Regions from separate parts of the Streptomyces sp. NPDC000404 genome, predicted to be linked through region 4. Evidence: riboswitches for the same ligand, from Rfam matches in the RefSeq annotation. Region 4 holds a riboswitch; each other region holds the start of a gene.
What was found. Region 4 has a riboswitch for cyclic di-AMP ahead of ABT345_RS29055 (M23 family metallopeptidase). Riboswitches for the same ligand answer to the same signal wherever they lie in the genome.
Positions count from the first base shown of each region.

Region 1: another riboswitch for cyclic di-AMP. It lies ahead of ABT345_RS07965 (transglycosylase family protein); the one in region 4 lies ahead of ABT345_RS29055 (M23 family metallopeptidase).
Region 2: another riboswitch for cyclic di-AMP. It lies ahead of ABT345_RS14685 (M23 family metallopeptidase); the one in region 4 lies ahead of ABT345_RS29055 (M23 family metallopeptidase).
Region 3: another riboswitch for cyclic di-AMP. It lies ahead of ABT345_RS18830 (C40 family peptidase); the one in region 4 lies ahead of ABT345_RS29055 (M23 family metallopeptidase).

Region 1 covers NZ_JBEPDN010000003.1:457,511-464,686, reverse strand. The annotation lists gene ABT345_RS07990 (NAD(P)/FAD-dependent oxidoreductase) at 1-232, opposite strand, end outside; gene ABT345_RS07985 (Ppx/GppA phosphatase family protein) at 690-1,631, opposite strand; gene ABT345_RS07980 (DUF501 domain-containing protein) at 1,628-2,173, opposite strand; gene ABT345_RS07975 (FtsB family cell division protein) at 2,260-2,715, opposite strand; gene eno (phosphopyruvate hydratase) at 2,895-4,175, opposite strand; gene ABT345_RS07965 (transglycosylase family protein) at 4,645-5,313, opposite strand; cyclic di-AMP (ydaO/yuaA leader) riboswitch at 5,318-5,485, opposite strand; gene ABT345_RS07960 (transglycosylase family protein) at 5,745-6,755, opposite strand; gene ABT345_RS07955 (cytochrome P450 family protein) at 6,988-7,176, opposite strand, start outside.
Region 2 covers NZ_JBEPDN010000007.1:18,873-26,048, reverse strand. The annotation lists gene ABT345_RS14690 (DUF2332 domain-containing protein) at 1-1,097, opposite strand, end outside; cyclic di-AMP (ydaO/yuaA leader) riboswitch at 1,483-1,636, shown strand; gene ABT345_RS14685 (M23 family metallopeptidase) at 1,649-2,800, shown strand; gene ABT345_RS14680 (aldo/keto reductase) at 3,017-3,958, shown strand; gene ABT345_RS14675 (protein kinase family protein) at 4,280-5,368, shown strand; gene ABT345_RS14670 (hypothetical protein) at 5,519-5,821, opposite strand; gene ABT345_RS14665 (YDG/SRA domain-containing protein) at 6,116-7,060, shown strand; gene trmB (tRNA (guanosine(46)-N7)-methyltransferase TrmB) at 7,135-7,176, opposite strand, start outside.
Region 3 covers NZ_JBEPDN010000009.1:93,432-100,607, forward strand. The annotation lists gene ABT345_RS18820 (GNAT family N-acetyltransferase) at 1-287, opposite strand, end outside; gene ABT345_RS18825 (hypothetical protein) at 401-754, shown strand; gene ABT345_RS18830 (C40 family peptidase) at 884-2,047, opposite strand; cyclic di-AMP (ydaO/yuaA leader) riboswitch at 2,056-2,240, opposite strand; gene pcrA (DNA helicase PcrA) at 2,503-4,989, shown strand; gene ABT345_RS18840 (M23 family metallopeptidase) at 5,070-6,863, opposite strand.
Region 4 covers NZ_JBEPDN010000017.1:87,881-95,056, reverse strand. The annotation lists gene ABT345_RS29065 (M16 family metallopeptidase) at 1-714, shown strand, start outside; gene ABT345_RS29060 (M16 family metallopeptidase) at 753-2,135, shown strand; cyclic di-AMP (ydaO/yuaA leader) riboswitch at 2,377-2,533, shown strand; gene ABT345_RS29055 (M23 family metallopeptidase) at 2,547-3,323, shown strand; gene ABT345_RS29050 (GntR family transcriptional regulator) at 3,552-4,247, shown strand; gene ABT345_RS29045 (HPr family phosphocarrier protein) at 4,555-4,836, opposite strand; gene ABT345_RS29040 (bifunctional acetate--CoA ligase family protein/GNAT family N-acetyltransferase) at 5,046-7,176, shown strand, end outside.

The DNA.
Region 1 (7,176 bases), on a different contig from region 4:
GAACCTCCGCCTTGGGCAGCACACGCCGCAGCGGAACCACGACGTGGCGCGGGGAGATGCTGCCGGCCGCAGCTTCAGGGAGGAAGGGCTGGTACGTCATGTACGAGCGCGGGTCGACGACCGTGACGGTCGCCTCGCCGTACCGCATCTTCTTGAGGATGCGACGCGCCGCGTACAAACCTACGTACCCACCGCCTACAACGAGGATCCTGGGACGCTCCGTGGTGCTCATGCAATCGAGTATCCACCTCCCCTTGGGGGGCTGCTCGTGAGCCCCTTCACAAGAACCAAAGGGGTGTCTGCTACACTGCGCCGCCCCCGTGACGGACGCCATACCACTTCCGGGGAACCACTCGCCGCCGCGGCCCGTTGAGACCCCTTGTGATCAGGGCTTGTGAACCCAGGGGCGACCGAACCACACACCGGGTGAGCACCGGCACCGCCCGCGCTCTGCCGCACATTCCCCGCCTCAAGAGGTCCTAGGACCTTCGATTGAGGCCCGTAGGGCCCCTTTCTTCGGCCGTCGGCCACCTTTTTCATGTGAAGAGTTTCACGAACTTTTTCGGGGGCGCCGCGCGGCGGGGTGCCAGAAGGAGCTGAATCCCCGTGAGAAAGGGGCCGCACCCGGTGAACACGACGGCCCCCGCCACCCCAAGGCGGCAGGGGCCGTGCGGACCGTCCGGGGTGGCTCAGGCCAGGCTCCAGGCGATGCCGTCGAGGATGTCGTGCTCGCTGACCACGACCTCCTCGGCGCCCGTGCGGTCCATGATCTCCAGGAGGACGAGGGCGCCGGCGGCGATGACGTCGACGCGGCCCGGGTGGATGACCGGGATCGCGGCGCGTTCGGCGTGGGTGGAGGTGACCAGGCGGTCGGTGATCTCCGCGACGCGGGCGCGGGAGATGCGGGAGTGGTGGACGGCCGCCGAGTCGTAGTGGTCGAGGCCGAGGGCGATGGCGGCGACGGTGGTGACCGAGCCGGCCAGTCCGACGAGGGTGGCGGCCTCGCGGAGCGGGACGGCGGCCTCTGCCTCGTCGAGGGCGGCGGCCGTGTCGGCCCTGATCGCGGCGATCCGGTCGGCGGCCGGCGGGTCGCTGATCTCGCCGTCGCGCACCAGGTGCCGCTCGGTCATCCGCACGCAGCCTATGTCGACGGAGCGGGCGGCCCGGACGGAGCCGTCGCCGAGGACGAACTCGGTGGAGCCGCCGCCGATGTCGACGACGAGGTAGGGGCGGGCGAGATCGGGGCGGCCGGTCAGCTCCCGCGTCGCGCCGTTGAAGGAGAACTCCGCCTCCTGGTCGCCGGTGATGACCTCGGGCTCGACGCCCAGGATGTCCACCACGCCGCGCACGAAGTCGTCGCGGTTCTCCGCGTCGCGGGAGGCGGAGGTCGCCACGAAGCGGGTGCGCTCGGCGCCCAGCTCCTTGATGACCGCGGCGTACTCGCGGCAGGCGGCGAAGGTCCGCTCCAGCGCCTCGGGGGCGAGCCGCCCGGTGCGGTCCACGCCCTGGCCGAGGCGGACGATCTGCATCCGGCGGTCCAGCTCGGTCAGCTCACCGGTGGCCGCATCGACGTCGGCGACCAGCAGACGGATGGAGTTGGTGCCGCAGTCGACGGCGGCGACCCGGGTCATTCGGCGGCTCCTTCGGCGGCGGCCTCCTGGCAGGGGCTCACGCAGGGGCCCTTGCGCCACCACTCGGGCAGCATCGCGATCGCCTCGTCGCCGAGCGGGTTGACGCCGGGGCCGGCCGCGAGGGAGTGGCCGACGAGGACGTGCAGGCACTTGACGCGGTCCGGCATGCCGCCGGCGCTGGGGAAGCCCTGGAGGACCTCGATGGCGTCGCGGCGCCGGATGTAGTCCTCGTGGGCGGCGCGGTAGGCGGCGGCCAGCTCGGGGTCGGTGGCCAGCCGCTCGGTCATCTCCTTCATCACGCCGTTGGCCTCCAGCGTGCCGATGGCGGAGGCCGCGCGCGGGCACGTCAGGTAGTACAGCGTCGGGAACGGCGTGCCGTCCTCCAGGCGCGGGGCCGTCTCGACGACGTCGGGCTGACCGCAGGGGCAGCGGTGGGCGATGGCCCGCAGGCCGCGCGGCGGGCGGCCCAGCTGCTCCTTGAAGGCGGCGATGTCCGCGGCGGTGGGCTCGGTGGGCTCGGTCTGGGGCGGAGGCGTGTCCATGTGCGCTTTCGGTGGGATCTTCGATGGGGTCTTCGGCTGGGACTTCGGTGGGCTCACGGCCGTCGGCCGGACCGGAGCACGGTGCGTCACCGGTCGGCCGCGTCGACGTCGGCCCAGAGGTTCTGGTACCAGGGGCTGGAGGCCGCATCCGCGCCCCCGCGGGCGCCGCCGTCGTCGGCGCGCGAGCCGTCCTGGACGATATAACCCGTCTCGCCGGGGCGGACGAAGTGCAGATGCAGCCGGGCCTGCTGCTCGACGTAGGCGGGGTCGCGCCAGCGGGACTTCTCGTCGCGCAGCCGGTCCAGCGCCTTGGCCGCCTCCTGGGCCTTGCGGCGCTGGTCGGCGATGTCGGAGCGCTGCGAGACGTACTGCCGTATCGGGTAGGCGAGGGCGACGACGAGGGAGCACATGACGAGGGCCAGCAGGGCGGCCCGGCCGGTGAGGCGGTTGCGGCGGGGGCGCCGGACGCGCTGGACGCGGGCCGCCGCCTGTTCGCCGAGCGCCTTGAGCCGGGTCGCGGTCGAGAACCGGTCCGCGGACACGTCGCCTCCCCTGTTGGCCGACCGTCATGGAGTTCGTACGCTCCCGCCGGGCGGGGCCGTTCGGAAGCGCAGCCGTCCCCGGCAACGGTACGGGACCGTCGCCGGGGACGAACGCAGGCCGTGGCGGCGGGTGGCCCGCCCACGGTCGGGCGGAGCGGGACGCACCCGGCGCCGGGAGGTCAGCCCTTGAAACGCGGGAAGGCCGAGCGACCGGCGTAGACCGCCGCGTCGTCCAGGATCTCCTCGATGCGCAGCAGCTGGTTGTACTTGGCGACGCGCTCGGAGCGGGCCGGGGCGCCGGTCTTGATCTGGCCGCAGTTGGTGGCGACGGCCAGGTCGGCGATGGTGACGTCCTCGGTCTCGCCGGAGCGGTGCGACATCATGCACTTGAAGCCGTTGCGCTGGGCCAGCTCGACGGCGTCCAGGGTCTCGGTGAGCGAGCCGATCTGGTTGACCTTCACCAGGAGGGCGTTGGCGGAGCCCTCCTCGATGCCGCGGGCCAGGCGCTCGGGGTTGGTGACGAAGAGGTCGTCGCCGACGAGCTGGACCTTGGCGCCGAGCTTGTCGGTGATGACCTTCCAGCCGGCCCAGTCGTCCTCGAACAGCGGGTCCTCGATGGAGACCAGCGGGTAGGCCGCGACCAGCTCCTCGTAGTACTCCGTCATCTCGGCGGCGGAGCGCTCCTTGCCCTCGAACTGGTACTTGCCGTCCTTGTAGAACTCGGAGGCGGCGACGTCCAGGGCGAGCGCGATGTCCTGGCCGGGGGCGTAGCCGGCCTCGCGGATGGCCTCCAGGATGAGGTCGAGGGCCTCGCGGTTGGAGCCGAGGTTGGGGGCGAAGCCGCCCTCGTCGCCGAGGCCGGTGGCCAGGCCCTTGTTCTTCAGGACCTTCTTGAGGGTGTGGTAGACCTCGGCGCCCCAGCGCAGCGCCTCGGAGAAGGACTCCGCGCCGATCGGAGCGATCATGAACTCCTGGATGTCGACGTTGGAGTCGGCGTGCGACCCACCGTTGAGGATGTTCATCATCGGGACGGGCAGGACGTGCGCGTTCGGGCCGCCGAGGTAGCGGAAGAGCGGCAGGTCGCTGGCCTCGGAGGCGGCGTGCGCGACGGCGAGGGAGACGCCGAGGATGGCGTTGGCGCCCAGCGAGCCCTTGTTGTCGGTGGCGTCCAGGTCGAACATGGCCTGGTCGATGAGGCGCTGCTCGGTGGCGTCGTAGCCGACCAGCTCCGGGCCGATCTGCTCGATGACGGCGAGGACGGCCTTCTCGACGCCCTTGCCCTGGTAGCGGTTGGGGTCCCCGTCGCGCAGCTCGACGGCCTCGAAGGCTCCGGTGGAGGCACCGGACGGAACGGCGGCCCGGCCGGTGGAGCCGTCGTCGAGGCCGACCTCGACCTCGACCGTGGGATTACCTCGCGAGTCGAGAATTTCGCGGGCTACGACGACGTCGATGGACGGCACGTTGTCTCCTTCATGGGTGTCTGGAGTTCTGCGGCACGAGCCTAACGGCCCCCGGGCCCTTCGCTACCTCGCGGCCCGCAGTACGGGACGAAAGGTGCCTCGGACGCCGGGTTCCTGACATTCGACAACGAAAGCCGCGGAACGGAAAAGCAGCTGATAAGGGGCGGAGCACGACGCTGTGTCCGGGACCAGGGTACGGAACGGCGAAACCCCGCCTCGGCGCGCGGAGGCGGCGCCGGCGGTGAGCCGGTGCCGCCCCGGGGACGTGCGCGCCGGGCGGGGCATCCCGTGGGGGGTGGGTCCGCGGGTGAGCGGGGCTCCCGGGCGATGCCGGGGCCGTGGCCCGCGGGGTCCGGGCGGGCCGGTGCCGCCTCCCGGTCCGGTGTGCCGCGCGTACCGCCGTACGCGCGGGCGAGGGGGCCGGGAGGGGCGGGGGCCCGGGGGCGGGGCGGCGTGGCCCCGCGCGGGATCAGACGTTGAGCTTCTGGCCCGGGAAGATGAGGTTCGGGTTGGAGCCGATGACGGACTTGTTGTCCGCGTAGACCGACTTCCAGTTCTTGCCGTGCGCCTTGGCGATCTTCGCCAGGGTGTCGCCGGACTTCACGGTGTAGTTGCCGTGGCCCATGACGTGGTGCTGCGGGGTCGCCGGGCGGGTCTGCTGCGGGGCCTGCTGCTTCGGCGCCTGCTGCTTGGGGGCGGCCTTGGGCTGCGGAGCGGCCTTGGGGGCGGCCTTGGTGGTACCGGTGTTCAGGTCGGGGGACGGGCCACCGGCGGTGAGGTTGCCGGCGCCGGCGCAGGACCAGGCGCCCGGGCCCTGGATGGCGAGGAGCTTCTCGGCGGCCTGGATCTGCTGGGCCTTGGTGGCCTGGTCGGCGCGGGGCGCGAACTGGGTGCCACCGGCCGCCGCCCAGCTGGACTGGGAGAACTGCAGGCCACCGTAGTAGCCGTTGCCGGTGTTGATCGACCAGTTGCCGCCGGACTCGCACTGGGCGACGGCGTCCCAGGTGGCGACGGAGGCGGCGGAGGCGTTGGTGGCGCCCATCAGCGGGACGGCCACGGCGGCGCCGGCGACACCGGCGAGGGTGGCGACGCGGACGGCCTTGGAGGGACGACGGTGCTTGGCCTTGTTGATCAGCATGCTTCGTTTTCCTCACCGACGCCTGCGAGGTGAGCTGTCGGGTTCGGGCGGTGTGGATTGCCCGGCCGCGTGACGTGCACGCGGCTTCACCCCAAGCCGGTTGGCCCGCTTTCACGGGCGGGGCCGGCGCTTACCTTGGGTCCCCCGCTCCTGCCTTCGGCGCTTGCGCGTCGACCACCTTCGCCCACCGGCAGGATTCGGCGTGTGAACGAAGGGCCCGCTTTGGCGAGCGGTGCTGACCCAATCAGAACCTCCCGTGTCGTTCAAACCCCGCTTTCTGCACCCAGTTGACTGCGAATGACCGCAGAGCGCGCATATTTCCGCAGGTAGGGCAGGGTGTGGATGTGAAGGACAGGTTAGGACACCGCGGACAGCGACGAGAGCCATGTCTCACTTTCGCCAAAACGGGCAAAAGCCGCCTACCGCCTCGATCAGTGGCCCAGATCGAGGAGTTGACCTGGGCGGATGAGGTCCGGGTCGTCGCCGATGACGTCCTCGTTGCGCTCGTACAGCGCGGGCCAGCCGCCGGGCAGCTCCCGCGCCTCGGCGATGGCTGACAGGTTGTCACCGGAGCGCACGGTGTACGCGCCCGCGTCCGGGTCCGTCCGCTCGCCGCCGCGCGAGGCGTGCCGCCCCGGGGTGCGGTCGCCGTCCCCGTCGTCCCCGTCGGCGCCGCTGCCGCCGCGGTGGCGTCCGGAGCCGTCGCCACCGCGGGAGCCGTCGGCGTCCGCCGGAGGCGTCGTACGGGACGGGTGTCCGGAGGGGGTCGTGCGGTCGGACGGGTCGGCGGACGGCTCGTCGGGCACATCGGGCCCGCCGGGCCGCTGCGAGTCCTCGGGCGCCTTCGGGGAGCCGGTGGCGTCGGGGGTGCCGGGCGAGGTGGACGGGTCCGGGGCGTCGGACGGGTCGGCGGTGTCCGTCGGGGCGGACGGGTCGGCGGTGTCCGGGGTGCCGGGGGCCGGGGTCTCGTCCTGGTCGGAGTCGGTGCCGGTGCCGGTGTGGGCACCGTCCGCGCCGGCGGGCGGGGTGGTGACGGCGCCGCCGGGGTCGACGTCGGGCGCCTGGCCGTCCTCGGTGAGTCCGGCTTCGGTCGCGCAGCGCGGCCAGGCGTCCGGACCGCGCTCGGCGAGGATCGCCTGCGCCACGGCTATCTGCTGGGCGCGGCTGGCCAGGTCGGGCCGGGCGGCGTACGCCAGCCCGCCGTGGTCGCGCCACATGTCGAGGGTGAGCTGGAGGCCGCCGTAGAAGCCGTTGCCACTGGCGCTGGACCAGATGCCGCCGGACTCGCACTGGGCGACGCGGTCCCAGGTGGAGGCGTCGGCGGCGTGGGCGGCGCCCGCGCCGAGGAGGGGCAGGGCGAGGCCCGCGCCGGTCACACCCGCCGTGACAAAGAGGGCCGGTGCCTGGCGGGGGCGACGGTGTCTGCCGTTGCCGGTGCGCATGCGATTGCCTTTCGAGCGGCGGTTGAGTTGTCCGTCCCGCCGCCCCGGTCCGGCCGCCCGGGGTCCGGTACGGCGTCCACCGGGGCGATGGAGCGCGTGTTCGGTGGCAAGGTAGCCGGGCTCACGGGGCGTCACAAGCCGGTGTAGCGGAGATCACGTGTAGGTCACGCGCCTGACGGCAAGTCAACTTCCGGCCTTCGGACGGGCTTCCGCGCAGGTGGGCGGCGTGTCGTCAGGGGGCCGGGGTGAACTCCACGGGGAGGGTGCGCAGACCGCGCATGATGAGGCCGCCGCGCCACCGCAAATCGCCCGGTTCCGCCGCAAGTCGGATGTCGGGCAGGCGGGTCAGGAGGGTGGCGAGGGCGGTCTGCCCTTCGAGGCGGGCGAGCGGCGCGCCGAGGCAGTAGTGGATGCCGTGGCC
Region 2 (7,176 bases), on a different contig from region 4:
TGGAGGCTCTGGCCGTGCGCCCCCGTCAGCGCGACCGGGCGGTCGTCCAGCGCGAGGGTCAGCAGCCGCTCCCGGTGGTCCGGGGTGAGGCGGCCGGCGGCCGGTGCGGGCCGCCACGGGGTGACGGAGTGGTGTTCCTGGGAGATCCAGTGGCCGCCGCCCGGCCGCCCGGCGAGCAGCGCGCGCACCAGGTCGGCGAACCGCTCCCGGTGGGCGAGCGGCAGGTACGACAGCACGGACGTGTGGAAGACGACGAGCGTGGCGTGCTCGGGGACCCGCGCCGCCAGCGCGGGCAGCTCCTCGACCAGGTCGCCGCGGACGATCTCGGGCCGCGGCGCCGCCCGCACCGCGTCCACCGCCGCCGTCAGCCGCTGCGCGCGCTCCGGGGTGCCCGGCCACACCAGGGAGCGCAGCCAGCGCAGCGCCTCGGGGTCGTCCACCGGGTCGAGCGGGGCGAGGTCGATGCCGCCGCGCCACACGATCTCCGGCAGCCCCGCGGGCGCCGCCGCGTCCGCCGCGGCCACCCCCTCCTCCCGCCCGACGCGGCACCGGAGGGTGACCGGGCTGTCCGGGGCGCCGAGGGTGTACGCCTGCGGGGGCGCGGCCGGAGCGGGCGTCCCCGGGGCGGCGGTGTCCGGCTCGTACGCGTACCGGTAGCGGTCCGGGTGGAGGCAGAGGCCGGCCGAGGCGCCCACCTCCAGGAGGGCCAACGGGCCGCGGAGGCGGGCCAGGAGGGGCAGCAGGGTGGCGCAGCGGCCCGGTTCGTTGGTCTGGGTGGAGCGGCTCATGACGACCGCGCGGACCTCGGCCCAGTGCCGGATCGTCCACTCGCGCCAGCGGCCGTACGCCAGTTCGCCGCGCGGGCCCTGCTCGGCGTGCGGACCGTCGAGGTGGCGGACGGCCGCCAGCAGGAGGTTGGGCTGCTGCTTGTTACCCATCGGGAGGGATGCGGCGAGGAGTTCGCACAGCTCCGGGTCCTGCCCGATCCGTGCCGTCAACTCCTCGTGGGCCGCACACCGGCCCCGCGCCTCCCACCAGGAGAAGTCCCGGTAGCGCGCTGCCAGGGCCGATGCGTTGTTGGTGAAGTCGACGACCATGATCAGACGCTACTGCCCTCACGGAGCGTGAGGAATGCGCACCCCTCCGCATAACAAGTGATGCACAATCACGTACAGGCCGTTTCGTGAAAGGCGATCAACTCGCCCGGTTTGCACGGCTGTTGCCCCGAAAAGTCTTGGCCAATGACCGTAGTCGTACGGAGCGGATTCGCGGGATCGCTTGGAAATCGGCCGCGATCTCTATTACTGTCCGATAACGGAGCGCGGTCGTCCCAGCCGTCGCAGAGGCGGCACCGTGCCCCCACGCCGAATCCCGTACGCGCTCTTCAGGTATGCCGGACACCCAGGCACACCGGTGGTCACTTCCCGCGACGGCGCCCCCTTGTGCGCCGGTGCGCCGATATTTCGTGAACTGCCGTGACGTGTCCTGGATATGCCTCGGCAGGCCCGACCGGCGCGGAGGGAACCGGGGAACCACCTTCATGGGGTGAATCGGACGCCTCGGCCAGAGGCCGCCCGTAGGAGACCTTCCTGCTCCGAACCCGTCAGCTAACCCGGTAGGCGCGAAGGAAGGAAAGGAGTGCGCCTCCGTGGCGTCCAACAGGCTTGCCCCCGAAGCCCCGTCAGCCGACCACTTCCCCCAGGACCTGCCGGGTTCCCTGACCGATACGGCCACCTTCGCGCCGGGCGCGTTCGCCCCGGAGGGCCCCGGCCCCTACGGTGTCGCGGACGACGCGCCCGGTGAGTGGAACCCGACCGAGGAGTCCGTGCGGTCCGTCCGCGGCCGTCACCGCGTCGGCAAGCAGCGCGGCGCGCTGGCCCGCAGCGGCACGGTCCTCGGCGTCGGCGTGATCGCGGCGGTCGGCGCCGGCGGCATGGCGACCGCCGAGGACAAGCCGCCGGTCCCGATCTCCATGCCGGACATCGGCGCCCTCGCCACCGACGTCACCGGGGCGCTGCCGGACGCCGAATCGCTGCCCGGCATCGGGCCGCTGCTCGGCTCCTCCGACGAGGCGTCCGATGCGGCCACCGCGGCGGCGCCGCTGTCGTCCGCCGGGATCACCACCGAGGACGGCCGGGGCACGGACGCCGGGGAGGCGCTGCGCAGCCGCATCCTCCAGCAGGCCGACACCCAGCAGGAGGCCGGCGAGCGCGACGCCCGGGACGCCGCCGAACACACCGCCCTCGCCCAGGCGGAGAAGACCGCCACGACGGAGCAGAAGGCGGCGGTGGCCGACGCGAAGGCGGAGCGGGCCGAGGCCGCGCGCAAGGCGGCGGCGGCCAAGGCGAAGCGCGAGGCCGAGGCCCGCGCCAAGGCCGAGGCGGCGCGCCTGGCCGAGCTGGCCAAGAGCTATCTGCTGCCGGTCACCTCGTACACCCTCACCGCCAGCTTCGGCCAGGCCGGCGACCGTTGGGCCGCCGACCACACCGGCCAGGACTTCGCCGCCCCCACGGGCACGCCGGTCAAGGCCGTGCACTCCGGCACCATCACCCAGGCCGGCTGGGCCGGCTCGTACGGCTACCGCATCGTCCTCACCCTCGACGACGGTACGGAGCTGTGGTTCTGCCACCTCTCGTCGATGGTGAAGACCGGCGGCAAGGTCTCCACCGGCGAGGTCATCGGCCGCGTCGGCGCCACCGGGAACGTCACCGGCCCCCACCTCCACCTGGAGGTCCGCCCCGGTGGCGGCGGCCCCGTCGACCCGATGCCGTGGCTGCGGGCCCGGGGCCTGAACGTCTGAGGCCTGCCCTGAGGGGAGTCCGGGGCCCATGTCCGGGGCGCGAGTCCGGGGCGCGCGCAACCGCGCCGCGCGCCGGGCCGGGCCCCGGACCGCCGCCGTGCGCCGGGCCCCGGACCGCCCGTCCGGGGCGGGCAGCCGGCGCGCCCCGGGGGACGTATCGCGCCCGGATGCCGTAGCCGGGAAATGCCGCTGCCCCGCGCTGTGTTGAATAACTGCATGACCACCACACGTAATCCCCTCGGCTCGCTCTCCGTCTCCCCGCTCTGCCTCGGCGGCAACGTCTTCGGCTGGACCGCCGACGAGGCCGAGTCGTTCGCGGTGCTCGACGCGTACGTCGCCGGCGGCGGCAACTTCATCGACACCGCCGATGTCTACTCGGCCTGGGTTCCGGGCAACGAGGGCGGCGAGTCCGAGACCGTGATCGGCAACTGGCTCGCGGCCCGCGGCAACCGCGACGACGTCGTCATCGCCACCAAGGTCGGCGCCCTCCCCGGCCTCAAGGGCCTCTCCGCCGACACGATCAAGAAGGCCGTCGAGGGCTCGCTGCGCCGCCTGCGCACCGACCACATCGACCTCTACTACACCCACTACGACGACGAGTCGCTGGAGGTCGGCGAGTTCCTGACCGTCCTCGACGACCTCGTCCGGGCCGGCAAGGTCCGCGAGATCGCCGCCTCCAACATCTCGGCGGCGCGCCTGGAGGAGGCCCTGACCTTCTCCGCGCGCGAGAACCTCGCCCGCTACGTCGCCCTCCAGCCGGAGTACAACCTGGTCTCCCGCGACACCTACGAGGGCGAACTCGCCGATGTCGCCGCCCGCCACGGCGTGGCCGCCGTCCCGTACTACGGGCTCGCCTCCGGCTTCCTGACCGGCAAGTACCGCCCCGGCACGGACATCGACAGCGCCCGGTCCGGCAAGGCCGCAGCTCACCTCGCCACCGACCGCGGCATCCGCGTCCTCACCGCCCTCGACACCGTCGCCGCGGCCCACGGAGCGGAACCGGCCACCGTCGCCCTCGCCTGGCTCGCCGCCCGCCCCACGGTCACCGCCCCCATCGCCAGCGCCCGCACCACCGCCCAGCTCCCGGCCCTCCTCGGCATCCAGGACCTCCGGCTCGACGCCGAGGAACTGGCGCTGCTGGACGAGGTTTCGGCGTAGGGGAGAGGAGGCGGGGCTGCTCCGGTGCCGGGTGGTCGGGTGCCGGGTGCCGGAGCAGGCCTCCGGCACCCGGCATCGGCAGGGGCCACTGAGCCGCTGAGCCGCTGAGCCACCGAATGAGGGCCAGGGGACGGGGACCTACGGTTACCGGGCACGAACCACCGGGCGCGAACCACCGGACAGGAGCCACCCATGGATCAGAGGCCACCCATGGATCAGGAACCATCCATGGATCAGGGATCACCCGTAAATACGGATGAGGCTCTGGATACAGATGAGGTTCTGGATACGGATGAGGTTCGCGGGCCGGGGGCGGGGTTCGTGAGGGCGCCCGTCGCCGATGCCGAACCGCTTCCTTCCGCCGCGCGGCTGTCGGCCTACGCGGACGTGGGCGCGCGGCTGTCCCTGTTGAGCGACCGCAGGCTCGGTGATGCGGTGGCCGCCGCTCCGGCGCGCGGTTCGGGCATCGGCGGCCGACGGGCGGAGATGACGGTCGGGGGGCGGCCGGTCTTCGTCAAACGGGTCCCGCTGACCGACCTGGAACTACGCCCGGAACACCTCCGCTCGACCGCCAACCTCTTCGGCCTGCCCCTCTACTACCAGTACGGGGCGGGCTCGGCGGGCTTCGGCGCCTGGCGGGAGCTGGCCGCGCACCTCATGACCACCGCCTGGGTCCTGCGGAACGCGTACCCGGGCTTCCCGCTGCTGTACCACTGGCGCGTCCTGCCGGACCGGCCGCCGGGCGACTTCGCCGACGCGTTCGGCGGCATCGAGGGGGCCGTCGCCCACTGGGAGGGTTCCGCCGCGGTACGCCGCCGGCTGGAGGCCATCGGCGACTCCTCCTTCAGCCTGGTGCTCTTCCTGGAGTACCTGCCCCGGACGCTCGCGGACCGGCTCTGCGGGCTCCGGGACGGCGCCTGGGCGGAGCCCGGCGGCAGCGCGCCCTACCGCTGGGCGGAGGACGAACTGGTCCGCGGCACGGAGTTCATGAGCGCCCGCGGACTGGTCCACTTCGACACCCACTTCGCCAACCTGCTCACCGACGGCCACCAGGTCTACTTCACGGACTTCGGCCTCGCTCTGAGCCGCGACTTCGACCTCTCCCCCGAGGAGTCCGCCTTCCTCACCGACCACCTCGTGTACGACCGCTCCTACGCACCGTGGCACCTCCTCCGCCACCACCTCCCGGACCCCGTCCGCGGCGGTCTGGATCAGGAAGCCTTCCTCAAGGCATGGCTCACCGGCCGCCGCCCCGCCGGCCTCCCCTCCGAGATCGTCGGTCTCCTCGACCGCCATGCCCCGCACGCGGCGGTCCTGGACGCGTTCCACCACCGGTGGTTCGAACAGAGCAAACGGACGCGGTTCCCGGCGGGCGAGGTCGAGAGGGCGTTGGGGGTGCGGTGTGGCTGACGTGGGGTGAGAGGTGGAGCGGGGCAGGACGGGTGAGGGGGCGGCTGGCCTTCGGTCCGGACCGATCCCCGCCGCCGCCCGGCCACCCGGCCCGGACCCCAGGGAACGCCCACCGGCCGAGTCACCCGGCCCCGCCGCTCCTCGGCAGGATCACCCGCGCCGGTCCGCCACCGCCCACGACGCCAGCGCCATGCCGCCGGCAACCGCGAACACCGACGGCCACGCCCCGATCTTCTTCGCCAGCGGATGCGACCCGGCGAACGCCGCCACATACGCCCCGCCCAGCGCCGCCGCGGCCTTCCCGCCGGCCTTCTCCTGCCACCCCTTGGCCGCCACCGCCCCGGCAGCCGCCAACGCCACCCCACCAAGGGGCCGCTTCTTCGTCCACCGGGCCACGGCGTAACCACCCACGAGACCGGTCGCGGCCACTGCTGCTGTCGGAATGCCTGCCATCGCCATCACTTATGCCTCTCGCTTACGGGTTTGCTAAACCGTCTCGCTGCTGGACCTTACGCCCGTACCGCTGGACCCAGAGGAGATGCCCGGCGCGCTACGACATCCGGGGAGAGCACTGCTCGCTTCCTCGGCTCAAATCCGTTCAGTATGGCGGGGGTTGTGCCGCACCAGCGAGCAACGGGAACCGCTGAGTTGGCGATCTTCAGGGAGTCAGCACGCGCGAAGATGTGGCGCTGCGCACATCGCTTGCAGATGCGTGCCATTCCTTCGACGGGTTGGCAAGATCGACCCATGGCGAAGGAGAAAACGGCACCCATTCGTTTTGGCACCCCAGATGAGGTATTCGAGGGGCAGTGGTTCAAGGGGCACGCGGAACTATACGAAGCTGGGGTGCATCGCGCCTTTGGTAGGGGAATCGCAGGCACCGCCTTGGGTGGCGTAGATTCTATCGTCCTCTCTGGTGGGTATGTTGATGATGTCTATGGCGAAGAAGAGATCGTCTATACGGGGGAAGGGTGTCGCGATAGAGAAACTGGACGTCTCTACGCGGACCAGAGCATGGAAAGCCCCGGTAATGCTGGACTCCTGCTCAACGAGGCGCGCGGAAACTCCGTCCGCGTCGTTCGTGGCCTGGATATCAGAGGAGGAAAGCGGCGCAGGGCGATGGGGGGATATGAGTATTGCGGCTTGTTCCGGGTGGCTGACCACTGGATGACCGTCGGGAAAGAGGGTTTTCTCGTCTGTCAGTTCAAGTTGATGAAGCTGGCGCCGGGGGAAACGCCCAAGGCGAAGCCGATAGCGCCTCCGCAGGTCGAAGACACTTCTGTCGAGGAGCAGGTGCGCCGCACTGTGGAGTATCAGCGGCTGGTGCGGAATTCTAAGGTGGTGCGCACCGTCAAGGAAATGTACGGAAATTCCTGCCAAATATGCGAGACTCGCCTACAGGTCTCCCCTGGAGGTGAGGCATATAGCGAGGCTGCACATATTCGAGCGCTAGGTAAGCCGCATAATGGCCCGGATGTTCTGGAAAATGTGCTCTGCCTGTGCGCTAACTGCCATGCCTTGTTTGATCGGGGTGCGCTTCAGCTATCTGATGACCTTGACGTGCTCGACGGGCTGAACCGGACGATCAAGGGCAAGCTGAAAAAGGTTCGAGAGCACAAAATAAAGGTTGATTTTGTGCGCCACCATCGGCAGCGTTGGGATGATCGCTTCAGTACGCCGATTGACCGCTAAAGCTGGCGCGCGAAGGTGAGGGGACCCCGGGAAGCCCCTCACCTCAGCACTCGCGCGATGGCGGGGCGCCGCCCCTACTCCCCCCGCCGGAACATCAGGTCGTGCACCACATGTCC
Region 3 (7,176 bases), on a different contig from region 4:
ACCCGGTCGCGGGGCGCGCAGATCTTGAGCCAGATGTCCGGCGCCGTCACCGTGCGGGCCAGCTCGCGCACCACCGCGGGGTCGGCATCCGGGAGGACGTACCGTGCGGCCTCCCGCGGGCGGCCGACCTCGATGCGGAAGCCGCCGGGGACGATCTGCGGCACCGGCGTCGTGCGCGCCCGCGCCCACCCATACGCCCAGACCCCGACGACCCGTACGAGACCGGCCCGGTCGGCGGTACCGACCGGACCCCGTGCAGTGGCGCACCCGCCGTTCCCCAGCTCCATGCGCCGCAGCCTAGGACCGGCCGCCACGGCGCGGACAGGACACGAACAGGCCAGAAACAGCTACCGCCAGGCCCCCCGAAGGCGGTATGGGGGAGACCGTTACGATCCGTCGTATGGACGTAGTAATCAATGTCTTCGTCGGCCTGCACATCATCGGTATCGCCTCCCTGCTGGGAGGCTTTCTCACGCAGATGAAGGCGATGAGCGCGGGCACCGCCCGGTTCGTGCCGGCGATGCTGCACGGTGCGCTGACGATGCTGGTCACCGGCATCGCGCTGGTCGGCCTGAACCAGGCCCAGGGCAGCTCGGTCGACAACATCAAGATCGGCATCAAGCTCGCCGTACTGGTCGTCATCCTGGGGCTGGTCTACGTCAAGCGGGACGAGGAGAGCATCGCCAAGCCGCTGTTCGGCACGGTCGGCCTGCTCACCGTGGTCAACATCTTCATCGCGGTGCTCTGGACCTGAGTCCGAGCGGGGCGCGCGGCCATCTCCCCGCGCCCCCGGCACACCCCGCGTACGCCGCCGGCCCGGCCCCTCGTCGAAGGGGCCGGGCCGGAGCGTTTCCCAGGAGACCGCGGCGGCTCCCGGAGGGCGTCACGCCGGGCGGACGCTGCCGTAGATCGGCATGTAGTAGATCGACTCGATGCGCACGCTGGCGCCCGGCTTCGGGGCGTGGATCATCTTGCCGTCGCCGATGTACATCCCGACGTGGCTGATGTCGTCGTAGAAGAACACCAGGTCACCGGGGGCGAGATCCTTGGTGGCGACCCGCTGGCCGACCTTGACCTGGTCCCAGGTCGTCCGCGGCAGGCTCACCCCGGCCGCCTTCCACGCGGCCTGCGTCAGCCCGGAGCAGTCGTAGGAGTTCGGCCCGGTGGCGCCCCAGACGTACGGCTTGCCCATCTGGGCGCGGGCGAACGCGAGCGCCTTCTCGGCCTTCGTACGGTACGAGCCGTCGGCCGTTCCGCCGCCCTGGCCGGGGTCGGGCGTACCGGGGTCGGTCGTGCCCGTACCGGGGGAGCCGGCGTCCGAGCCGCCACCGGGCTGCTGCTCGCGCTGCTTGCGCGCCTCCTCCTCGGCCTTGCGCCGGGCCGCCTCCTCCTTCTGGCGCTCCAGCTCCGCCAGGCGCGCCTTCTCCTGGGCGGTCAGTTCGGAGAGCAGCTGCCGGGCCTCGGCCAGCTTGCCCTGGACCGTCCGCTTGGAGCCGGCCAGCTCGGACTGCGACTCCTGGAGGCGGTCCAGGCTGCGGGTCGCCTCGGCCCGCTGGTGGGCTGCGGCGGCCTGCTGCTCCTGGTAGGCGTCGACGGCCTGCTGCTGCCGCCCGGTCAGCCGCTCCATCAGGTGGCTGCGGTCGGCGAACTGCTGCGGGTCCTTGGAGAACATCAGCTGGGCGGTCGGGTTCATGCCGCCGCCGCGGTACTGCGCGGCGGCGAAGGTGCCCAGCTCGCGGCGGGCCTCGTTGAGCTTGCCGGTGCGGCGGGCCGCGGCGTCCTGGAGGTCGCTGACCTCCGCCCGCCGCGCGTCGACGCGCTCCTTGACGGCGTTGTACTTCTGGGTCGCGACCTCGGCCTGGCGGTAGAGGGTGTCGACCTTCTTCTTGACCTCTTCGACGGTCGGCTTCGGGGAGCGGGGGGACGCCTCGGCCGACTGCGAGAGCAGGGTGACCGTGGCGAGCGCCGCGGTCGTCAGACCGGCGGCCGTCCGGCGGCTGCCGGGCGAGGTGAGAACGCGGGTACGCGGCTTGCGGTGCGACGGCAAGGCCGGCGACTCCTTCCGTGGACCGCCTACCGGGTTAGCTGTCGGGTTCGGGCGGTGTCGCAGACGGAAGGCTTGCCCTACGGTCCGTACGTCCGCACATGTGCGGCGGTACCGACCGATTCACCCCGGTGGTGCTGGTGGGTCCCCGGCTCCGGGTGCCGTGGGGCAGGGCCGGACTCGGCGGAGGCGGCCCGTGCGGACGCTGTCGTCCACGGGATGCGGGCAGCCCGAGCGTGAACCTAGCCAACTCGTGTGGCTCCTGTGAAGGCAGATGTTCGATTTGCCCGAAACCTTTTCGTGACCTGTGTGCATGAGGTGACGTTCCTGTGGGCAGGGCGGGGCTTCTGCGTGAAATGCCGGGTTCGCGGGGCGGAGGGGAGCGGAACGCCCGGACTTCCGGCCTTTCCCCGGCTCCGGCCCCGACTGTCAGTGGGGCGGCCTAGACTCGGTGGGCGATGAGCAGCCTCTTTGACGACAGCTTCCTGGCGGACCTCGCCCCCAAGGACGAGGAGCCCCCGCCGCCCCCCGAGGACGAGCACGGCCCGGCCCCGGAGGAGGTCCCGCACGACCTCTTCAGCGGGAAGTTCGACGCCCCCGTGCCCCGGGACGCGCACTACCGCGACGGCGCCGCCCGCCCCGCCGTCGATCCGGCCGCGCTCCTGGAGGGGCTCAACGACGCCCAGAAGGCCGCCGTGGTGCACTCCGGCGGCCCGCTGCTGATCGTCGCCGGAGCCGGTTCCGGCAAGACCCGGGTGCTCACCCACCGCATCGCGCATCTGCTCGCCGCCCGCGGCGTGCACCCCGGCCAGATCCTCGCGATCACCTTCACCAACAAGGCCGCCGGTGAGATGAAGGAGCGCGTCGAGGAGCTGGTCGGCCCGCGGGCCAACGCCATGTGGGTCTCCACCTTCCACAGCGCCTGCGTCCGCATCCTGCGCCGCGAGTCCAAGCACCTCGGCTTCACCTCGTCGTTCTCGATCTACGACGCCGCCGACTCCAAGCGCCTGATGGCCCTGGTCTGCCGCGATCTCGATCTTGACCCCAAGCGGTTCCCGCCCAAGTCCTTCAGCGCCAAGGTCTCCAACCTCAAGAACGAGCTCATCGACGAGGAGACCTTCGCCGGGCAGGCGGCCGACGGCTTCGAGAAGACCCTGGCCCAGGCGTACGCGCTCTACCAGGCGCGGCTGCGCGAGGCCAACGCCCTGGACTTCGACGACATCATCATGACGACCGTCAACCTCCTCCAGGCGTTCCCGGACGTCGCGGCCCACTACCGCCGCCGCTTCCGCCACGTCATGGTCGACGAGTACCAGGACACCAACCACGCGCAGTACACCCTCGTCCGCGAGCTGGTCGGCCCGGCCGAATCCGCCGCCGAGCTGTGCGTCGTCGGCGACGCCGACCAGTCGATCTACGCCTTCCGCGGCGCCACGATCCGCAACATCCTCCAGTTCGAGGAGGACTACCCGGACGCCACGACGATCCTGCTGGAGCAGAACTACCGCTCCACGCAGACGATCCTCTCCGCCGCCAACGCCGTCATCGAGCGGAACGAGAACCGCCGCCCCAAGAACCTCTGGACCGAGGCCGGCGAGGGCCCCCGCATCACCGGGTACGTCGCCGACACCGAGCACGACGAGGCGCAGTTCGTCGCCGAGGAGATCGACCGCCTCACCGACGCCGGCGACGCCCGCGCCTCGGACGTCGCGATCTTCTACCGCACCAACGCCCAGTCCCGCGTCTTCGAGGAAATCCTTATCCGCGTCGGACTGCCCTACAAGGTCGTCGGCGGCGTCCGCTTCTACGAGCGCAAGGAGGTCCGCGACATCCTCGCGTACCTGCGCGTGCTCGCGAATCCGGAGGACACCGTCCCGCTCCGCCGGATCCTCAACGTCCCCAAGCGCGGCATCGGCGACCGCGCCGAGGCGATGATCGACGCCCTGTCGCTCCGCGAGAAGATCAGCTTCCCGCAGGCGCTGCGCCGCGTCGACGAGGCGTACGGCATGGCCGCCCGCTCGGCCAACGCCGTCCGGCGCTTCAACACCCTGATGGAAGAGCTGCGCACCATCGTCGAATCCGGCGCCGGCCCGGCCACCGTCCTGGAGGCGGTCCTGGAGCGCACGGGGTACCTCGCCGAGCTGCAGTCCTCCACCGACCCGCAGGACGAGACCCGGATCGAGAACCTCCAGGAACTCGCCGCCGTGGCCCTGGAGTTCGAGCAGGACCGCGTGGCCGGCCCCGCCGCGGCGGACGCGGACGCCGAGGAGCCGGTCTCCGGTGGCACCCTCGCCGACTTCCTGGAGCAGGTCGCGCTGGTCGCCGACTCCGACCAGATCCCCGACGAGGACGAGGACGGCAGCGGCGTCGTCACCCTCATGACCCTGCACACCGCCAAGGGCCTGGAGTTCCCGGTCGTCTTCCTCACCGGCATGGAGGACGGCGTCTTCCCGCACATGCGCGCCCTCGGCCAGACCAAGGAGCTGGAGGAGGAGCGCCGCCTCGCCTACGTCGGCATCACCCGAGCCCGCGAGCGCCTCTACCTCACCCGCTCCACGATGCGCAGCGCCTGGGGCCAGCCGTCGTACAACCCGCCGTCGCGGTTCCTGGAGGAGATCCCCGCGTCGTTCGTCGACTGGCGGCGCACCGGCCCGGCGACCCCGTCCGCGACGATGGGCGGCATGCGCTCCGGCGGTGGCGGCATCGGCTCCGGATTCGGTACGCCGCGGGCCAAGAGCGGGCCGAGCGGTTTCGCCACCCGGCGGAGCAACGACCGTCCGGTGGTGGCGCTCGCCGTCGGCGACCGCGTCACCCACGACAGCTTCGGCCTCGGCACGGTCACCGGCGTCAAGGGCAGCGGGGACAACGCCGAGGCGACGATCGACTTCGGCGGCGAGAAGCCCAAGCGGCTGCTGCTGCGGTACGCCCCGGTCGAGAAGCTGTGAAGCTGTGAAAAGGGCCCGGCCCCCAAGGGGGCCGGGCCGCCACGCGGGCGCCTGCCGGTGGGACCGGCGGGCGCCGGGCGTCAGTTGGGGTTGAGCCCGTGGCTCTGCAGCCACGGCAGCGGGTTGACCGGCGAGCCGCCGCCCGGCCGCACCTCGAAGTGCAGATGCGGGCCGGTGGAGTTGCCGGAGTTGCCGGAGTAGGCGATCTGGTCCCCGGCCTTGACCGAGCCGGAGCGGATCTTGGTGCTGCTGAGGTGGCAGTACCACGTCTCGGTGCCGTCGGGCGAGGTCACGATCGCCATGTTGCCGTAGGCGGAGTTCCACTGGGTGCGGACGGTGCCGTCGGTCGCGGCCATCACGGGAGTGCCGTACTGCACGGGGAAGTCGATGCCGGTGTGCACGGACATCCAGTTGACGCCCGCCTGGCCGAAGAGCGCGCTCAGTCCGTGCTGCGCGACCGGCAGCAGGAACTTCGGCCGCTCGGCCTCCTTGCGCCGCGCCTCTTCCTCCTTGCGCTTCTTCTCGGCGACCTGCCGGGCCTTCAGGTCGATGCGCTCCTGGGTGCGGCTGGCCCGGTCGGCGAAGTCGTCGGCCCCGGCGCTGAGCCCCGCGAGCTGGGTGTCGAGCTTGCTGTTGGCCGTCGACGGCTTGACGCCCCCGGCCTCCGGCGCGGCCTGCGCCGCCTCGTCCCGCTCGTCCCCGCCGAAGCTGCCGACCGTGGCCGCCGCGGCGGCGCAGACCCCGAGGGCGGCGACGGAGGGCACCGCGATGGTCAGCAGCGCCGAGCGCTTCGCCGTCCGGCGGCGGCCCCGGCCCCGGCCCGCCGGGGCGGCGGCGCGACCGCGGTCGGCGGCCCGGCCGTGGTCGGGGGTGTCGTCGGCGGCGTCGGACGGGACGACAGGGACCGCCTGGGTCATCGCATCGGCGACCGCGGCGGCGCGCGCCCCCGAACCGGCCCCCGGGGATCCGGCCTCGGGCGGCCGGGCGGGCTCGTGCGGCAGGGAGTCGACGGCCGGGGGGCCGCTCTGCGCCGGGATGATCGCGGTGGCCGCCTGGTCGATCGTCGGCCACACGGCGGTGGCGTCATGCCCGGACGCGTCGTGCGTGGTGTCCTCGGTGACGGCGGGCCACACGGCGGTGGCGTCGTGCCCCGACGCGTCGTGCGCGGCGTCCTCGGTGACGGCCGGCTGCACCATCGTGGCGGTGGCCTCGTAGCCGCCGGTGCCGTACGCCGTCCGGTCGTCGTACCCGGTCGTGTCGTAGGTGCCGGTGGAGTAGGCGCCGTTGCCGAGGGGGTCGCCGGCGTAGCCGTACGCGCCGGTGCCGGGGGCGTCCGCGGTGAGCCCGGTCGGGTCGTAGGCGCCGGTTCCGTAGGCGGCGTGGTGGGTGCCGGTCGCGTAGGCGCCGCTGTGGGTGCCGTATCCGTCGTCGTAGCCGTACGCAGGGGTGCCGGCGCCGGGCGTCTCGTGGCCGGTGTGGGCGTACGGGTCGTAGCCGCCGCCCTGCGGGTCCGCGCCGTAGCCCGTCCCGTACGTCACGGCGTGGTGCGTGCCGGTGTCGTAGCCGGTGGTGTCGTACGCGCCGGTGGCGTAGGAGCCCGTGTCGTGGGAGCCGGTGCCGTACGAGGACGCGGCGTAGGAGCCGGTGTCGTAACTGCCGGTGCCGTACGGATCGCCGTAGTTGGCCGTCGGGTACTGCCCGGTGCCGTGGTCGGCGGGCAGGGATCCGAAGAGCGGATCGCCGCCGTCGTAACCGGCGTAACCGGTCGCGTGATGCTGCTGCCCATAGGAGTCGTACGCGGCGGAGTGCCCGTACGAGGCGTCCGGAGCGGGGCCTGTCGGGAGCGGACCCTCCGACGGGTGACGGTCGTTCACCACCAGCTTCTCTTTCGCCTCGGCAGCAGGAGAATTAGCGGCGACTGTACCCGGCGGTACGCGACGCCGACAATCTTCCTCAGGTTTCGAGTGGGACCGGGACGGGCATTTGGTCGCCTTTCGGTGGCATCCATGCCTCCTCTTGGCGTCCCGTTCGAGAGCGCACGGGCGTGGCACCCGACGCATGCACCCTGACCGGGCCCGCGGGGGCGGAATTCCCTTGCGGTGTCCGGCGCGTACCGGGCATGCCGTTCGTGGCGATATCGAATACGGATATCGCGCCACGAAATGACGAGGGATGGCTTGATATCGA
Region 4 (7,176 bases):
GACATCGACCCCGAGCAGACCCTCGCCTGGGTCGAGAAGTACTTCGGGTCGATCCCCTCGCACGACGGCAAGCAGCCGCCGCGCAGCGGTGAGCTGCCCGACACCATGGGCGGCCAGCTGCGGGAGGTCGTCGCGGAGGACGTGCCCTCGCGTGCCCTGATGGCCGCCTACCGCCTGCCGCACGACGGCACCCGGGAGGCGGACGCCGCCGATCTCGCGCTGACCGTCCTGGGCGGCGGCGAGTCCTCGCGCCTCTACAACCGCCTGGTGCGCCGCGACCGCAGCGCCGTCGCCGCCGGGTTCGGCCTGCTCCGGCTGGCCGGTGCGCCGTCCCTGGGCTGGCTGGACGTCAAGACGTCCGGCGGCGTGGAGGTCGCGGACATCGAGAGCGCCGTCGACGAGGAGCTGGCCCGGTTCGCCGCCGAGGGGCCGACCCCGGAGGAGATGGAGCGGGCGCAGGCCCAGCTGGAGCGCGAGTGGCTGGACCGCCTCGCGACGGTCAGCGGCCGCGCCGACGAACTGTGCCGCTACGCCGTCCTGTTCGGCGACCCGCAGCTGGCGCTGTCCGCCGTGGGGCGTGTTCTGGACATCACGCCCGAGGAGGTGCAGGCCGTCGCCCAGGCCCGGCTGCGCCCCGACAACCGCGCGGTGCTGGTGTACGAGCCGACCGCCGCCGACGACAGCGCCGACAACGACGAGGAGGCGGACCGGTGAGCGACGCCACCACCCGCGAGGACCTGGCCATGAGCGAGATGACCTTCCACCCGCAGCCCCGCGGCGGGGCGCCCAGGCCGTGGGCCTTCCCGGCGCCCGAGCGCGGTGCGCTGCCCAACGGCCTGACGGTGCTGCGCAGCCACCGCCCCGGCCAGCAGGTCGTCGCCGTCGAGGTCGACATCGTCGCGCCGCTGGAGTCCGAGCCGGAGGGCCTGGACGGCGTCGCCACGATCATGGCGCGGGCGCTGTCGGAGGGCACCGACCGGCACGACGCCGAGGAGTTCGCCGCCGAACTGGAGCGCTGCGGCGCCACGTTGGACGCGCACGCCGACCACTCCGGGGTGCGCGTCTCTCTGGAGGTTCCGGCCTCCCGGCTGTCGCGCGCCCTGGGGCTGCTCGCCGACGCGCTGCGCGCCCCCGCCTTCCCCGAGGGCGAGGTGGAGCGTCTGGTGCGCAACCGTCTCGACGAGATCCCGCACGAGCTGGCCAACCCGGGGCGCCGCGCCGCGATGGCGCTGTACAAGGAGCTGTTCCCCGCGTCGGCGCGGATCTCGCGGCCCCGCCAGGGCACCGAGGAGACCGTCGGGCGGATCGACGCGGCGGCCGTCCGGGCGTTCTACGCGGCGCATGTGCGGCCCGCGGCGGCCACCGTCGTGATCGTCGGTGACTTCATCGGCATCGACGTGGACGCGGCGCTCGCCGACACGCTGGGCGCCTGGCAGGGGTCGGCCGCCGAGCCGGTCGCCGTCACGCCGATCACCGCGGACGACACCGGCCGCGTCGTGATCGTCGACCGCCCCGGCGCGGTGCAGACGCAGTTGCTCATCGGGCGGATCGGCGCCGACCGCCACGACCGCCAGTGGCCGGCGCAGGTCCTCGGCACGTACTGCCTGGGCGGCACCCTGACGTCCCGTCTGGACCGGGTGCTGCGCGAGGAGAAGGGCTACACCTACGGCGTGCGGGCCTTCGGTCAGGTGCTGCGCTCGTCGGCGCCGGACGCGCCCGGAGGGCCCACCGGCGCCGCCATGCTGGCGATCAGCGGTTCGGTCGACACCGAGTCCACCGGCCCGGCCCTCGATGACCTGTGGAAGGTGCTGCGCACCCTCGCGGCGGAGGGGCTGACGGACGCCGAGCGGGACGTCGCGGTGCAGAACCTCGTCGGTGTCGCGCCGCTGAAGTACGAGACGGCGGCAGCGGTCGCGGGCACCCTCGCCGACCAGGTGGAGCAGCATCTGCCGGACGACTACCAGGCGCAGCTGTACGCGCGGTTGGCCGAGACCGGCACGGTCGAGGCGACCGCCGCCGTGGTCAGCGCGTTCCCGGCCGACCGGCTGGTGACGGTGCTGGTCGGTGACGCGGCGCAGATCGCCGAGCCGGTCCGGGCGCTGGGCATCGGCGAGGTGACGGTCGTCAGCGGCTGACGGACCGTAGGGGCGATGGCCCCGGCCGGGCCGTCCCGCGGACGGATGCGGTAGGACAAAGGGGATCCCGAGGGGGAAAAGGCCCTCGGGGTCCCCTTTTCGTGCCCGGATTATAGGGTTCCGGTTCCGTCGCCCACGTGTGGCGTAACGCACAAAAACGCGTTTCTGTTTGCCGATTGAAAGTTGCCGCGATTAGCGTCATGCGCGCTGTCCGTCAGCAGCACGCCGCAACCGCGGCACCGGACAGTCATCGCCGAGTCCCCGTACGGCGCGAGCCAGGGGAGCCGGGGACCCACATGTCCCCTGGGGTGAATCGGGTACCTCTCCGGAGGAACCCGTAGGAGACCTTCCTGCTCCGAACCCGTCAGCTAACCCGGTAGGCGAGAAGGAAGGAAAGGACTGAGCCAGCACATGGCGTTCACCCGTGCCACCGGGAAGCACCGCCGTCCGAGCCGCAGCGCCCGGACGACCCGCAACATCGCCGGCATAGCCGGTCTCGCCGCCAGCGGCGTCGTTGCCTCCGTGTCCTCTCCCGCGATGGCCGCCACCTCCGGCGCCTCGCACGACACGGGTCTGCAGCGGGCCGTCGTCCTCGGTGACGAACTCGCCGAGCGCGTCCAGGCCCAGGCCGATGCGCAGCAGGCCGTCGCCGAGACGGCCGAGGCCAAGGCGAAGGCCGAGGCCGACGCGGTGAAGCAGGCCGAGGCCGCCAAGGCGGTGGCCGACAAGCGCCATGAGGCCGAGGTCCGCGCCGCCCGCGAGGAGGAGCGCCGGCGCCTGAACGCCTTCGTCGCCCCGATCTCCGGCTCGTACGTCTCGACCGCCTACCAGGCGTCCAGTGGCCTGTGGTCCTCCGGCACCCACACCGGCATCGACTTCCACGCCGCCACCGGCACCACCGTGCACGCCGTCGGTGCGGGCACCGTCGTCGAGGCCGGCTGGGGCGGCGCGTACGGCAACAACATCGTCATCAAGATGAACGACGGCACGTACACCCAGTACGGCCACCTGTCGCAGATCGGTGTCTCGGTCGGCCAGCAGGTGATGCCCGGTCAGCAGATCGCGCTGTCCGGCGCGACCGGCAACGTCACCGGCCCGCACCTGCACTTCGAGGCCCGCACCGGCGCGGACTACGGCTCGGACATCGACCCGATCGCCTATCTGCGCGCGCACGGCGTCAACGTCTGACCCTGCAGCTTCCCGGAGCCCCGGACCGCCCCGACAGGGGGCCCGGGGCTCCGGCGTGTCCGGTGCCGTACGGCGGATGGCCGGATTTCCCGACGGCCGGGAATGCGCTCACCAAAAGATTTCCATGAATGTGTGAAGGCGGTAAAGGCGCCACCGCCGTTCGAATAAGGTCGCGGAAAAGGCGCCGTGCACCGGCGTTTTCCGGGGAGGACGGTGGAGGTGCCCGCGATGACGCAAGGCGAGATTTCCGTGCAGCGCATCTCCACGGCGATTCGCGACGACATCGTTTCCGGCACGCTGATCCCCGGCAGCCGGCTCGTCGAGGACATTCTGGCCACCCGCTACGGCGTCTCCCGGGTGCCGGTCCGTGAGGCGTTGCGGACCCTGCAGTCGGAGGGGTTCGTCACCGCGCGGCGCCATGCGGGCGCCTGCGTCGCCGCCCCCACCGCGCAGGAGGCGGCCGATCTCCTGGATCTGCGCGCGCTCCTGGAGCCGATGGGCGCCGCCCGCGCGGCGGCCCGCCGCACCGATGCGCAGCTGAAGGTCTTACGGGGCGTGGTGCGGCTCGGCCGGGAGCGCGCCCGCCGCGGCTGCCCGGGTGAGCTGCCCCGGCTCGACGGCTGGTTCCACGAGACGCTGGCCCGGGCGGCGGGCAATCCGGGGCTGACCGCGCTGCTGACCCAGGTGCGGCGGAAGATCGAGTGGATGTATGTCGTCGAGCGCCCGGCGCGGTACGCGGAGACCTGGGACGACCACGGCGCGGTGCTGGACGCGGTGGCCCGGGGCGACGCGGAGGCGGCGCGCGCCCTGATGGCCTCGCATGTGGCGCGGTCGCTCCCGGCCTACCGCCCGCGGCACCGTTCGGCGGCCGCGGCACGCACGGCGCCGCGCCCCGTCGGAAGCGGGCGCGCGCGTTCTGCCTAGAGGACGCGGTATACGGGGCGGCCGCCGCGTGGCGGGATCCTTACGGCCCCGTACGGGAAATTGCGGAATCGGGTTCCGATAAAACGCGCCATCCTGGAATTGCCGCACCACGTGGCCGGGTATTCACTTATTCGGGTGTGTGGCGCCCGTGAGGGTGGGGAATTGCGGGCGGGGGAGTGGTGCCGCTCCGGGAGCGCGGTGTGCGACGTTCCGCCGCGGGGAACGCGAAAGGCCCCGCCGCGGTGACCGGTTCCGGTCGTGGCGGCGGGGCCTTTCCCCGGCTGCGGGGAGGCGGCGAAGTTCCGGCTCAGACGGTCTCCGGCAGCTCGTCGAGCCCCTCGGCGACGAGCTTCGCCAGGCGCTCCAGCGCGGCCTCCGCGCCCTCGGCGTCCGAGGCGAGCACGATCTCCTCGCCGCCCTGGGCGCCCAGGCCCAGCACCGCGAGCATCGAGGCCGCGTTCACGGGGGTGCCGTCGGCCTTGGCGATCGTCACCGGAACGCCCGCGGCGGTGGCCGCACGGACGAAGATCGAGGCGGGACGGGCGTGCAGGCCCTCGGCCCAACCGACATTGACGCGGCGCTCAGCCATGGTGTTGCCCTTCGAGTCGTCACAGTTGTCTAGACCAGTCTCTCACGCGGTCCCCGGTGCTCCGGAAGCCCCACCGCCGGTGTTCCGCACCACGTCCGGGCGGCCCGGACACACCGCCCGGCCACCCCCTCCGGGGCGCCGGCGACCGGCCGTCGCCCGGTCCCGCGCACACCGAGCCGGTTGTCGGTGCCCGGTCGTACGCTGTCCGCATGCAGCAGCAGCCGGATCATGCGTACCCGAGCCACTGGGAAGCCGATGTGGTGCTGCGCGACGGCGGCACCGCCCGGATCCGACCGATCACCCCGGACGACGCCGAGCGCCTGGTCTCCTTCTACGAACAGGTCTCGGACGAATCGAAGTACTACCGCTTCTTCGCGCCCTACCCCCGCCTCTCCGACCGCGACGTGCACCGCTTCACCCACCACGACTACGTCGACCGGGTCGGCCTCGCCGCCACCGTGGGCGGCGAGTTCATCGCCACCGTCCGCTACGACCGGATCGACGACCGGGGCCTGCCGGCCAGGAATCCGGGGGACGACCAGGCGGAGGTCGCCTTCCTGGTGCAGGACGCCCACCAGGGCCGCGGCGTCGCCTCCGCGCTGCTGGAGCACATCGCCGCGGTCGCCCGGGAGCGCGGCATCCGCCGGTTCGCCGCCGAGGTCCTGCCCGCCAACACCAAGATGATCAAGGTGTTCACGGACGCCGGGTACACCCAGCAGCGCACCTTCGAGGACGGCGTCGTCCGGCTGGAATTCGACCTCGAACCGACCGAGCAGTCCATGGCCGTGATGCGCGGCCGCGAGCAGCGCGCCGAGGCCCGCTCCATGCAGCGGCTCCTCGCCCCCGGCTCGGTCGCCGTCATCGGCACCGGCCGCACCCCCGGCGGCGTCGGCCGCACCGCCCTGCGCCATCTCCTCGACTCCGGCTTCACCGGCCGCGTCCACGCCGTCAACCACGCCTTCCCCGAGGGGACCGACCGCCTCGACCCCGAGGGCGTGCCCGCCGTCCGCTCCCTGCGGGAGATCGACGGCCCGGTCGACCTCGCGGTCATCGCCGTCCCCGCCGACCGCGTCCCCGAGGTGATCGACGACTGCGGGGAACACGGCGTCCAGGGCGTCCTGGTCCTCTCCTCCGGATACGCCGAGGCCGGCACCGAGGGGCGCGAACGCCAGCGCGCCCTGCTGCGCCGCACCCGCTCGTACGGCATGCGGCTGATCGGCCCGAACGCCTTCGGCCTGATCAACACCGCCCCCGACGTCCGGCTGAACGCCTCCTTCGCACCGGCGATGCCCGCCAGGGGCCGCATCGGGCTCTTCACCCAGTCCGGGGCGATCGGCATCGCCCTGCTCAGCGGGTTGCACGAGCGCGGCCCCGGGGACGGCTCGCCCGCCGGCGTCTCCACCTTCGTCTCCGCGGGCAACCGCGCCGACGCCTCCGGCAACGACCTGCTCCAGTTCTGGTACGACGATCCGGACACCGACGTCGCGATCCTCTACCTCGAATCCATCGGCAACCCCCGCAAGTTCACCCGCCTCGCCCGCCGCACCGCCGCCGTCAAACCGGTTGTCGTCGCCAAGGGCGCCCGCCACCACGGCACCGCGCCCCTGGGCCACACGGTGCCCACCGTCCGCATCCCGGACAGCACCGTCGCCGCCCTGATGCGGCAGGCCGGGGTCATCCGCGTCGACACCGTCACCGAACTCCTCGACGCCGGACTGCTCCTCGCCTCCCAACCCCTCCCCGCGGGCGCCCGCGTCGCCGTCCTCGGCAACTCCGAGGCGCTCTCCCTCCTCGCCTACGACGCGTGCCTGACCGAGGGCCTGCGCCCGCGGCGCCCCCGCGTGCTGCCCTCCGCCGCGACGCCGCACGACTTCCACACCGCCCTCGCCGAGGAGCTGGCGCGCGAGGGCTGCGACGCCGTCGTGGTCACCGCCATCCCCTGGGTGGGCGAGGGCGACGCGACCGCCCCGGGGGAGGGCGAGGAGCTGGCCGCGGCGCTGCGCTCGGCCGCCGCCGCGGGCCCCGCCAAGCCGGTGGCCGTCGCCCACCTGGCGATGGACGCGCTGGCGACGGCCCTCGCCGCCCCCGCCGTTCCGGGGACGGCCGATGACGCCGCCCCGGGCACCCCGGGCTCCACCGCCCAGGACACCGGCTCCGGCGTACCGTCCGCCAACCCCGCGGCCCCGGCACCCGCGCCCGCCGCCCCGTACCCGCCCGCCCGCGTCCCGCTCCCCGCCTACCCCGCCGCCGAGCGCGCCGTCCGGGCCCTCGCCGAGGCCGTGCGGTACGCCGCCTGGCGCCGGGAGGCCGCCGAGCCGGGCCGGGTGCCCGCGTACGACG